Regions from separate parts of the Vreelandella mediterranea genome, predicted to be linked through region 3. Evidence: predicted binding sites of a transcription regulator. Region 3 holds the regulator's gene; each other region holds the start of a gene.
What was found. Region 3 encodes FliA, which starts transcription of late flagellar genes. Its sites were predicted from a motif close to CTAAAGTTNNNNNNNNNNCNGCCGATA; they were not measured.
Positions count from the first base shown of each region.

Region 1 (3,275 bases), 380 kb from region 3:
TGATCTCGGTAGTGATGGCGGCGCGGTCATCAGCAGTGTTGGTGTCGTTGGCACCCTGTACTGCCAGTTCGCGAATACGCTGAAGGTTATCGTTAACCTGATCCAGACCGCCTTCCATGGTTTGTACCAGCGAGATACCATCGCTCGCGTTACGGCTCGCCTGATCCATGCCCTTGATTTGGGCGGTCATTTTGTTGGCGATGGCCTGACCCGCGGCATCGTCCTTGGCGCTGTTGATGCGCAGACCGGATGAAAGACGTTCCTGAGCCTGGGCCAGCATGCCCTGGGACTTGTTCAGGTTGTTCTGGCCGATCATGGAAGTGATGTTGGTATTGATAACGGACATGGAAGCAATCCTCGGTGTTTAGTGGCCTGGGAAGGGCCGGGAAATCGGCGCTTGCATCGCCGTTACTATAATTAACGGCCGTACGACCGAGTTCTTTAGCCGATAGCTCATTTTTTTGAAAAATCTTTCTCGAGAACGCGTGACGCTTAAAAGCAGGGAAAATAATAACAACAAGATATTGATAAAAAAGGTTTTACCTAACCTAAAATATAAAAAACGGGGCCTTGTGGCCCCGTCGTTATTAAGTGCTACAAATAGTGCACTATTAGCCCAGCAGAGACAGCACGGACTGCGGGGTCTGATTCGCCTGTGCAAGCATAGACGTACCCGCCTGTTGCAGAATGTTGGCGCGGGTCATATTGGAGACTTCTTTCGCGTAGTCGGCATCTTCGATGCGCGAGCGCGCTTCGGAAAGATTGGTTTCGGTAGTCGCCAGGTTGTCGATGACCGAGTCGAAGCGGTTGAGTGTTGCACCTAGCGTCGCACGTTGGGTATCAAGCGTCTCTACTGCATCATCAATATCGTCGATCAGGTCTTGGAAATTTTCGTTAGTGGCGCCGGAGCCACCCGAAGCAGCATTCGTGGAAATAGTAGCCGCCGACCCACTTACGCCCAGGTTTTCGCTGGTGGCGTCAAAAACGGAGACTTCAATAGTGTCGTTTCCGGAAGTGTTCGCGCCAACCTGGATATTCAGGTCAGCACCACCACCACTCGCCAGTAAGTTGGTGCCGTTAAAGTTTGTGCTACCCGCAACGCGATCAATTTCTTCGATACGTTCGTTAATTTCAGTGGCAATCGCCGCGCGGTCTTCTTGAGTATTGGTGTCATTGGCACCCTGTACTGCCAGCTCACGAATACGCTGCAGGTTGTCGTTCACCTGGTCGAGACCGCCTTCCATGGTCTGTACCAGCGAGATACCGTCGCTGGCGTTACGGCTTGCCTGGCTCATACCATCGATTTGCGCGGTCATTTTGTTGGCGATGGCCTGACCAGCGGCATCGTCAGAAGCGCTGTTGATGCGCAGACCAGAGGAGAGACGTTCTTGCGCCTGAGCCAGCATGCTCTGCGAAGAGCTCAGGTTGTTCTGGCCGATCATGGAGGTGATATTCGTATTGATTACAGACATGAGTATTTTCTCCTGGAAGTATAACTGGCCAGCGGGCCAACTTTGCGACGTTTGTCATGCCGCTACCCCTTGGTAACGGCTGCTCGTACAAAGTCTTTAGAAAACAATACGTTTTTTATGTAAGGGAAAGTAACATTAGCCACTCAACACCCAAGCCATCGCGCTTAAGCTCCCGCCATGCGGCGATTTTCAAAAAACTCAATTAACAAAAATTGCGGGTTAAAAAACCAAAAAACGGGGCCTATTGGCCCCGTCATGATTTAGCGCTAGCGTACTATTAGCCCAGCAGAGACAGTACGGACTGCGGAGTCTGGTTGGCCTGGGCCAGCATGGAGGTACCGGCCTGCTGCAGGATGTTGGCACGCGTCATGTTGGACACTTCCACCGCGTAGTCCGCATCTTCGATACGTGAACGCGCTTCGGACAGGTTGGTGGTGGTGGTCGCCAGGTTGTCAATCACCGAGTCGAAACGGTTCAGCGTGGCACCCAATGTTGCGCGGTTGGTATCCAGAGATTTGGTAGCCGCATCCACGGCATCGATCATTGTCTGGAACTCAGCGTGAGTAGCTCCACCAGAAGCATTGGCAACGTTAAATTCCCCACCAGCTACTGCAGCAGCACCAGATCCTGCCGCTGTTTCCAAACCAAGACCACTAACGGTAGCATCGATTCGTTGAACTGTAATAACGTCCTCTACGTTAGTATTAGAACCTACCTGGATACTTAGCGCGGCACCGGCACCGCTAGCTACGTTTAGCAGATTAGTACCGTTGAAGTTGTTGCTGCCCGCAACACGATCGATTTCTGCCAGGCGCTCGTTGATCTCGGTAGTGATGGCGGCGCGGTCATCAGCGGTGTTGGTGTCGTTGGCACCCTGTACTGCCAGTTCGCGAATACGCTGAAGGTTATCGTTAACCTGATCCAGACCGCCTTCCATGGTCTGTACCAATGAGATACCATCACTGGCGTTACGGCTCGCCTGATCCATGCCCTTGATTTGGGCAGTCATTTTGTTGGCAATGGCCTGGCCAGCCGCATCGTCGGAAGCGCTGTTGATACGAAGGCCGGAAGAGAGACGCTCTTGCGCCTGAGCCAGCATGCCCTGGGACTTGCTCAGGTTGTTCTGGCCGATCATGGAAGTGATGTTGGTGTTGATAACAGACATGAATTTAATCCTCGGTGTTTAGTGGCCCGGGAGAGGCCTATGAATCGGCACTTGCATCGCCGTTATTATAATTAACGGCCTGTCGCCCCACTTCTTTAACTCTTTTGCACTTTTTTATAAAAAAAGTCGTTGCATCCTCAAACGGCAAACGGGGCCTTTCGGCCCCGTCACTTGCGTTGATGGCTGTTACGTCAAAAGCGTTCTGACCCAGCCAGGAAAATACGACCTACTTCTTCTGCATGGCGCTCATCATATCGAACTGCTGAGAGAGGTAGCTGCTCATGGAGTTCATCTGGGCGAGCATGCCGTCCAACTGGCCGAACTGCTTACGGTAGCGCTCAGTGCTTCGCTCGATGCTGGCTTCCATACGCAGCTTGCGCTGGTCCAGGCTCTCTATTCGCAGCTCAGCACTGCCGATGGAGCTCTTGATGATGCCGTCATCCCCGGTTATGTCCTTGAGCGTCGAACTTATCTTCCCTGCAAAGCCGCCTTCTTTCGTGTCACCTGCAAAAAAGGCAGCCAAACCCTCGGAGTTATTGGCAATTGCTTCATCCAGTTTGGCTTCATCGACCTGGAGGCGGCCCTGCTTGTCGATGTCGATACCCATTTGAGCAAGCCGCGTTATATCGCCCGTTCCA
Region 1 is NZ_OZ310198.1:514,149-517,423, reverse strand. Features, by position in the region: gene ACWFVE_RS02490 (flagellin N-terminal helical domain-containing protein) at 1-346, opposite strand, end outside; gene ACWFVE_RS02485 (flagellin N-terminal helical domain-containing protein) at 612-1,472, opposite strand; gene ACWFVE_RS02480 (flagellin N-terminal helical domain-containing protein) at 1,750-2,637, opposite strand; gene fliD (flagellar filament capping protein FliD) at 2,864-3,275, opposite strand, start outside.
Region 1: a site for FliA is predicted at 1,546-1,572, ahead of ACWFVE_RS02485 (flagellin N-terminal helical domain-containing protein). Genes of this name have one in related genera too.

Region 2 (3,275 bases), 3.3 Mb from region 3:
CGCCGCACTCACCGGTAGAAAGTCCTCGTAGGTGATCGGTTGGGCCTCGACCAGCCCCTGATGAATCAGCGTTTCGATATCGCCACTGTGCTGGCCGCTGGCCGCCCGGCCTGCGTCGGTCAGGCGGTAGTGGAAGTAACCCAACCCTTCACGGCGCATTTCCTCGAAGCTATCGGGCATCGTTTCAAACGCTTGGCTCATCACTGCCTGGTAGGCGTTATTGTCCAACCCCTGAGCCCGCGTGCGGCCTTCGCTCAAAAGCTGGTCGTACAGCGCCCGACCCTTGGGCGTCAGGGCCATGCCGCGCTGTTCGATTTCACCAAAGCGGGCGGTGTGTTTGCCCTCGGTAGCACCGCTAAAGCGGATCGACTCTTCCAGCGCTTTAAAACTGGTTTGCCGCAGCAAGACGGGGCACGCCCGCGGCGGCGGCCCTTCGATCACTGCCTTTGGATTCATGCCTTCATGGGGCATGCGCCGCTGCACCTCGTCGATATCCAGCGTGCGCGGCGTCAGGTGGTTGATGTGCGGGCCGTGAAAGCAGACGACATCGGCAATCAAGCGGTGCTCATCGTGAAGCGCCTGGTAGGTGTCCAAATCGACCGTGCTTTCCTGATGCCAACGGAAAGTCTCCAGTGCCTCGGTCACGAAGGCCTCGGCCTCTTCCTCGCTCAAACCGCCCTGGGTTTCGAAACGCTCGATCAACGCCCGCGCTTTGGGGGTAAAGATATCCCGCTCGGCCAGAATCGCCTCGGCGCGGGCTCTGAGCGTATCGCTTTCGATCAGTTCCATGCGCAAAAGCGAGGTAAAGACGCGAAAGGGGTTACGGGCCAGGGCAGCATCGTCGACGGGGCGAAAGGCGGTGGAGTGCACCGGCACCCCCGCTTCAGAGAGATCGTAGTAGCCCACCGGGTGCATACCCATCACGGCAAACAAGCGGCCGAGCATGGCCAGCTCGTCGGCGGTGCCTACGCGAATGGCGCCATGGCGCTCGACGCTTAGCCGGGTCAGCTCGCCCTGGGCTTGTAAACGCCGGCGAAGTCTCGGCTGACACTCGAGCGTCTCCTTGTTGACCTGATCGACCAGCCTCAGGAGCGTGCCGTACTGTGGCACCTCCGCTTGGTACATGGCCGACATCGCCCTGGAAAAACGGTCGCGAACCTCATCGGTGGATAGAAACGAGCTTTGAGCCATGGCGCTGCCTCACTTTGTTGTAGGGAGATTCCCCTTATCAAAGCAAACAAGTGTGGCGCACCACAAACGAAATAACACGCGGCGCCCTGCTTTCGTCAGTGGCGTCGAGTGATCTTTTAGAAGTCAGGCTCGAAAGGACGGCGTGGGACGCTGGGGGTTACAGCCCTTCCAACAATCGCAAGATCATTTGCGGCTGTTGGTTGGCCTGGGCCAGTATAGCGATGCCGGCCTGCTGGAGAATCTGCGCACGCACCATATTGGAAGCTTCCCGGGCGTAGTCGGCGTCCTGAATGCGTGACTGGGCAGCGGAAAGATTGACGATACTGTTGTCGAGGCCCTCGATCACACTCTCGAAGCGGTTTTGCGTAGCGCCGAAGTAGCTTCGCTGGCGGTCGAGCTTGCCAATCGCCTCATCCAAAAGCGCCATGGGCTTGGGCTTGTCCGTAGCCTGCCCTTGAAGCACGCTAAAACCCTCGAGGCCCAGCGCCTGACGGTCCATCGACACCATGCGCACGCTGATGCTGTCGCCTGAGTTGGCGCCGGTCTGGATGGAAAATTCCCGGGTGCCGCCAAGCAGGTTGTTGCCGTTGAAGTTAGTTTGGCCCGCGATGCGGTCGATCTCGTCCAGGCGCTGGTCGATCTCGTTCTGAATCGAGCGTTTGTCCTTGGCACTGTAGGTGTCGCTTGCGGCCTGAACGCTGAGTTCGCGGATGCGCTGCAGGTTATCGTTGATTTGATTCAGCCCGCCTTCGGCGGTTTGCACCAGGGAGATACCGTCATTGGTATTGCGAATGGCCTGGCCCATGCCGCGCATTTGCGCCCCCATACGGTTGGCAATCGCCTGCCCGGCCGGGTCATCCTTGGCGCTATTGATCCGCAGCCCTGAAGAGAGCCGCTGCATGGAGGTCTGCATCATCTGCTGGCTGGTGCGTAGATTATTCTGCACCAGCAGCGACGACATATTGGTCTTGAGGCTGAACATGGTTGCGGTGTATCCCTGGATGAACGCCTGATGAATGTATCGGCCTTCGCCTGGAAAACATGAGCAGGCACCGCAAACGCAGCAGGGCCGCCCGAAGGCGGCCCTGCTGGTCTTTCATTTTAGATACGTTTACGTATCGTCGGTGTCCTCGACGTCGTCGTGGTGCGGCGTCTTGTGGTCCGCTTCGCTTGTGTACTGGCTGGGCGCCGCGGATTCGGAGACCGGCGTTTGCACCGCGCTCTTCTCTTTGGCGGTCGAATCCAGAATGCGCAGGTTCGCGGGCGGCGCTTTGCCGTCGCGGTCCTCGCCGAAGTAGAGCGTGGTATGCGGGAACGGGATCTCGATACCAGCTTCGTCGAAGCGCATCTTGACCAGGCGGTTGTAGGCACGGCCTATGCCCCACTGATCGCCCGGCGTGGTCTTGATCACCACGCGAATGTTCACCGAGCTGTCCGCAAGCGCCGTCACGCCGGCCACGGTCATATCCGCCAGCAGCTTGAAGCCATGCTCTTCACTCGCTTTAAGATCTTCAAACGCGAGCTGCAGCTGTTCGATGGCGTAATCGATGTTTTCACGGTAGGCAATACCGTACTCACCCACGTGGTTACCGTACTCGCGCATATAGTTGGAGACGGTATCCACGCTCGAGAACGGTACGACGTGGTAGGTGCCGGAGAGATCGCGAATTGCCACCGAGCGAATGCTCAGACGCTCGGCGGTGCCGGTGACGCCGCCCACGGTGACCACATCGCCGGTGTTCATGGCGTTTTCGATCTGAATGAATACGCCGGTGATCACATCCTGCACGAGCTTCTGGGCGCCAAAACCAATGGCCAGACCCAGCACACCGGCACCGGCAATCAGCGGGCCGATATTGATGCCGATTTCAGACAGCACGATCATGCCGGTAATCGTCACCATGGCCACCGCCAGGGCGTTACGGAAAAGGCTGAGTAGCGTTCTGGCCCGGGGCGAGGGTTCGCCGCCGCCGGTTTCCGGGTTGAGCTTGTGCTCGATCAGGCTGGCAAGGCCGAGCCAAACCCCTAGCGCCACGATCAAAATCACCGCGATGCTGATCAAACGGCCCACGATCAGCGCGCCG
Region 2 is NZ_OZ310198.1:3,437,195-3,440,469, forward strand. Features, by position in the region: gene hglS (2-oxoadipate dioxygenase/decarboxylase HglS) at 1-1,191, opposite strand, end outside; gene ACWFVE_RS15910 (flagellin N-terminal helical domain-containing protein) at 1,349-2,173, opposite strand; gene ybiO (mechanosensitive channel protein) at 2,303-3,275, opposite strand, start outside.
Region 2: a site for FliA is predicted at 2,211-2,237, ahead of ACWFVE_RS15910 (flagellin N-terminal helical domain-containing protein). Genes of this name have one in related genera too.

Region 3 (3,275 bases):
ATCGACGCCCAGCGCCAGGCGGCGGTCCATCTGCTGCCGACCCTTGCCGAGGGCGAGACCCTGGACGCGCTGGAAAGCGAGCGTTTGACCTGGGTCAGCCAGGTGACCGGCGCTCAGCGGATATACTGGCAGGGCGAGCGCTACGCGTTGACGGCCCTGTTTGGCGAAAGCGAACTCTCGCATCGGGTCAACGTGCGCTTTCGCGGTCAGCCGCTACAGCTATGGAATGCCCACGCCGAGGTCACCGACCAGGCCGGGCGGCATTTTCTCGCCTGGTACGGCGAGCTGCGCGACCCGGAAAGCGCCAAGCGCGTGGCCAAGCGCTACTGGCTCACCCCGGCGCGGCTGGGGGCCGAGGTGCTATCGCTGCTGGTCACTCAGCTGCAAAGCGAAGCCGCCGCTATATTGACCAAGCGAGCCTGGCGCGCGCTCAAGGAAGCCGATGGCGGCGAGGTTAGCGCCCAGCTGCGCCTTTTGATGGCCAGCGGTGCCGCCGCGGCCGCCACGCACCTGGACAACGCCCAGGACGAGGCCGCGCAAACGCTGCGCCAGGACGTGATGCGCCTCTCCAAAACGACTCGCAAGCGCCGCGATACCGCGCTACTCGACGCGCTGATGCATATGTTGATGACCCGGGACGCCATCCGTCAGCTGGGTAGCGTCAGCCGCGAGGCCTTGGCATGAGCGGCGGCGACCAGGCCTCGGGGCTGCGCCAGTGGGCGAGCCTGCGCAACGAAGAGCGGGCGCAGCAGGCCGCCATCGACGAGACACCAGCAAAGCAGGCTGGCAGCGAGTACGCCGAGCCCGACGTGGACACCCAGGCCACCCCGCCGGCAAGCGAAGCCACCCCGCCGGTGGTCAAGACGCCGCTGGCGGTGGTGGGGCTGCCGACGAAAAGCGTCGCCCCGGTCAAAGAGCGCCTTGGCGAGTGGGCCGAGCTTGGCCGGCGCTGGGCGGCGACCCCGGAAAGCTGGGAGGTCATCCCGGTGGATGCCAGCGAGCCGTTGGAGGCGCTTTGCGAGCGCTATTCACGCTGGGCGCTTTGGGTGCGCAGCGACGCGGACGCCTTCGCGAGCATGTATCGCACGCTGCGCCAGCTCAACGACAACCAGGGGCCCCGCCAGCTACTGGCGCTGCACGAGCCCGGCTTGCCCCGCGAAGGGCTTTTAGACAATTTGCAGAAGGCGGCGGCGAATTATCTGAATATCGAACTGCTGCTACTAGCGCGGTAGGCCACAATGAAAAAGCGTTTTCTGAAAAAGAGTCTTCAAGGCGTCGCGCTACTGATGGCGATGGGGTCGAGCTTGGCGTTGACCGCTCAGGCGGGCACCGGCAGCTGGAGTAAGGAGGTCACCGGTATGATGGTGGCCATGAGCGACCGGGCGGTCAGCAGCCAGGTTTTGGCGCCGCCGCCGGTAGCGGAGATCGCCCAGGGGCGCATCGAACGCGTTCACTGGGGGTATGAGGCACCGTTCGGCGCCGCGCTGCAGGCCTGGCTTTGCCACCCCGAGCGCTGCGTCGAGCTCAGCGGCCAGCGCGGAAGCGAAACCGGGTTGGCCGGGCTTTCCGCCGATGCGCCGCTGGCGTTTCGCTTCGCGTTGGGGCGCGGGCAGCGGCCGATGCGGGTAAAAGGGCTTCACGTGATTGTGAACTACCAGTGACGAGTGTATAGCCACGAGGCACGAGGATGTATACAGCACAAGGCAGAATTCAACACAGCGAAATGGTCACTCAGCACATGCCGCTGGTGCGCCGCCAGGCGCTGGCGCTGCAGGTCCGCCTGCCGGCGAGCATCGAACTCGATGATCTGATTCAGGCCGGCATGGTCGGCCTATTGGAGGCGCTTGGGCGCTTTGACGCCTCCCAGGGGGCGAGCTTCGCCACCTTTGCCAGTCAGCGGATACGCGGGGCGATGGTCGATGAGCTGCGCACCCGGGATTGGCTGCCGCGCAGCGTGCGGCGCTCGGCCCGGGCCATGGACGAGGCGGTTCGCCATCTCGAACAGAACCTGGGCCGGGCACCGGAGGAGGGCGAGATCGCCCGGCATCTGGACATGCCGCTTGGCGAGTATCACCAACTGCTCAACGACGCCAACAGCGGCCACCTGCTGCCCTTCGAGGAGCTTCTGGAAGAGGGCGGGGAACCCGCTCAGGAGGCGCTGAATGCGCCTTTTGAGGAGCTTTTGGATGGCCAGCAGCGCGAAACCCTGATCGCAGCGATCGAAGCGCTGCCCGAGCGGGAAAAGCTCCTGATGGCGCTTTACTACCAGGAGGAGCTCAACCTGAAAGAGGTGGGCGCAGTACTGGGGGTGACCGAATCGCGTGTTTCACAGCTGCACAGCCAGGCCATTAGCCGTCTGCGCGCGCGGCTGCACGAGCCAGATTGACGCATTTTAACCGTTAAACCCAACCGGCGAGGAGCCGTCGATGAACCCCTCTACCTTGATCGGTATATTTGCCAGTATTCTGCTACTGGTTAGCGTGCTGTTTTTCACCGCGGAATCCCCGGAGAGCTTTCTCAACTTGCCCGGGCTTGCCATCGTGGTGACCGGCACCCTGGCGGCGACCTTCATCAGCTACCCGCTCAAGGAGGTACTGCGGGTGGTACGCTTGGTGGGGCTGGTATTTCGCCGCGAGAACACCTACGTGCGCGACGATATCAACGAGCTGGTGTCCATGTCGCGGCTCTGGTTCAAGGGCGACGTACGGGCGGTGGAGCGCGAGCTCGAACACACGCGCAACCCGTTTCTGCGCACCGGCATTCAGCTGGTGATCGCCAACACCAAGGAAGATGAAATCTTCGACATGCTGCGCTGGCGTATCGCCCGGCTCAAGGCACGCGAGCACGCCGAGGCGCAGATCTTTCGCACCATGGCGACCTACGCCCCGGCCTTTGGCATGATCGGCACTCTCGTGGGGCTGGTTAATATGCTGGAGGTCATGGACGCCGGTGACTTGGAGGTGATCGGCCCGCGCATGGCGGTGGCGCTGCTCACGACCTTCTACGGTATCTTGCTTGCCAACCTGGTCTTCAAACCGGTGGCGGTGAAGCTCGAGCGGCGCACCGAAGAGCGCTTGATCACCATGAACATGGTGCTCGAGGGTATCTCGCTGATCACCAAGCGCCGCTTGCCGTCGTTCATCGAAGAGACGTTGAACTCCTTCGTGGCCAACTACAACGACGAGATTCGTGATGCCAACGTGAAGCCGCGCGCCGAGAACGACGCGCCTGCCAAGGGGTAGGGCGATGAACCGCGAAGCCCGCCACGCACTGGA
Region 3 is NZ_OZ310198.1:132,941-136,215, forward strand. Features, by position in the region: gene flhF (flagellar biosynthesis protein FlhF) at 1-684, shown strand, start outside; gene ACWFVE_RS00620 (hypothetical protein) at 681-1,232, shown strand; gene ACWFVE_RS00625 (flagellar protein FlhE) at 1,239-1,661, shown strand; gene ACWFVE_RS00630 (RNA polymerase sigma factor FliA) at 1,688-2,386, shown strand; gene ACWFVE_RS00635 (motility protein A) at 2,427-3,242, shown strand; gene ACWFVE_RS00640 (OmpA/MotB family protein) at 3,247-3,275, shown strand, end outside.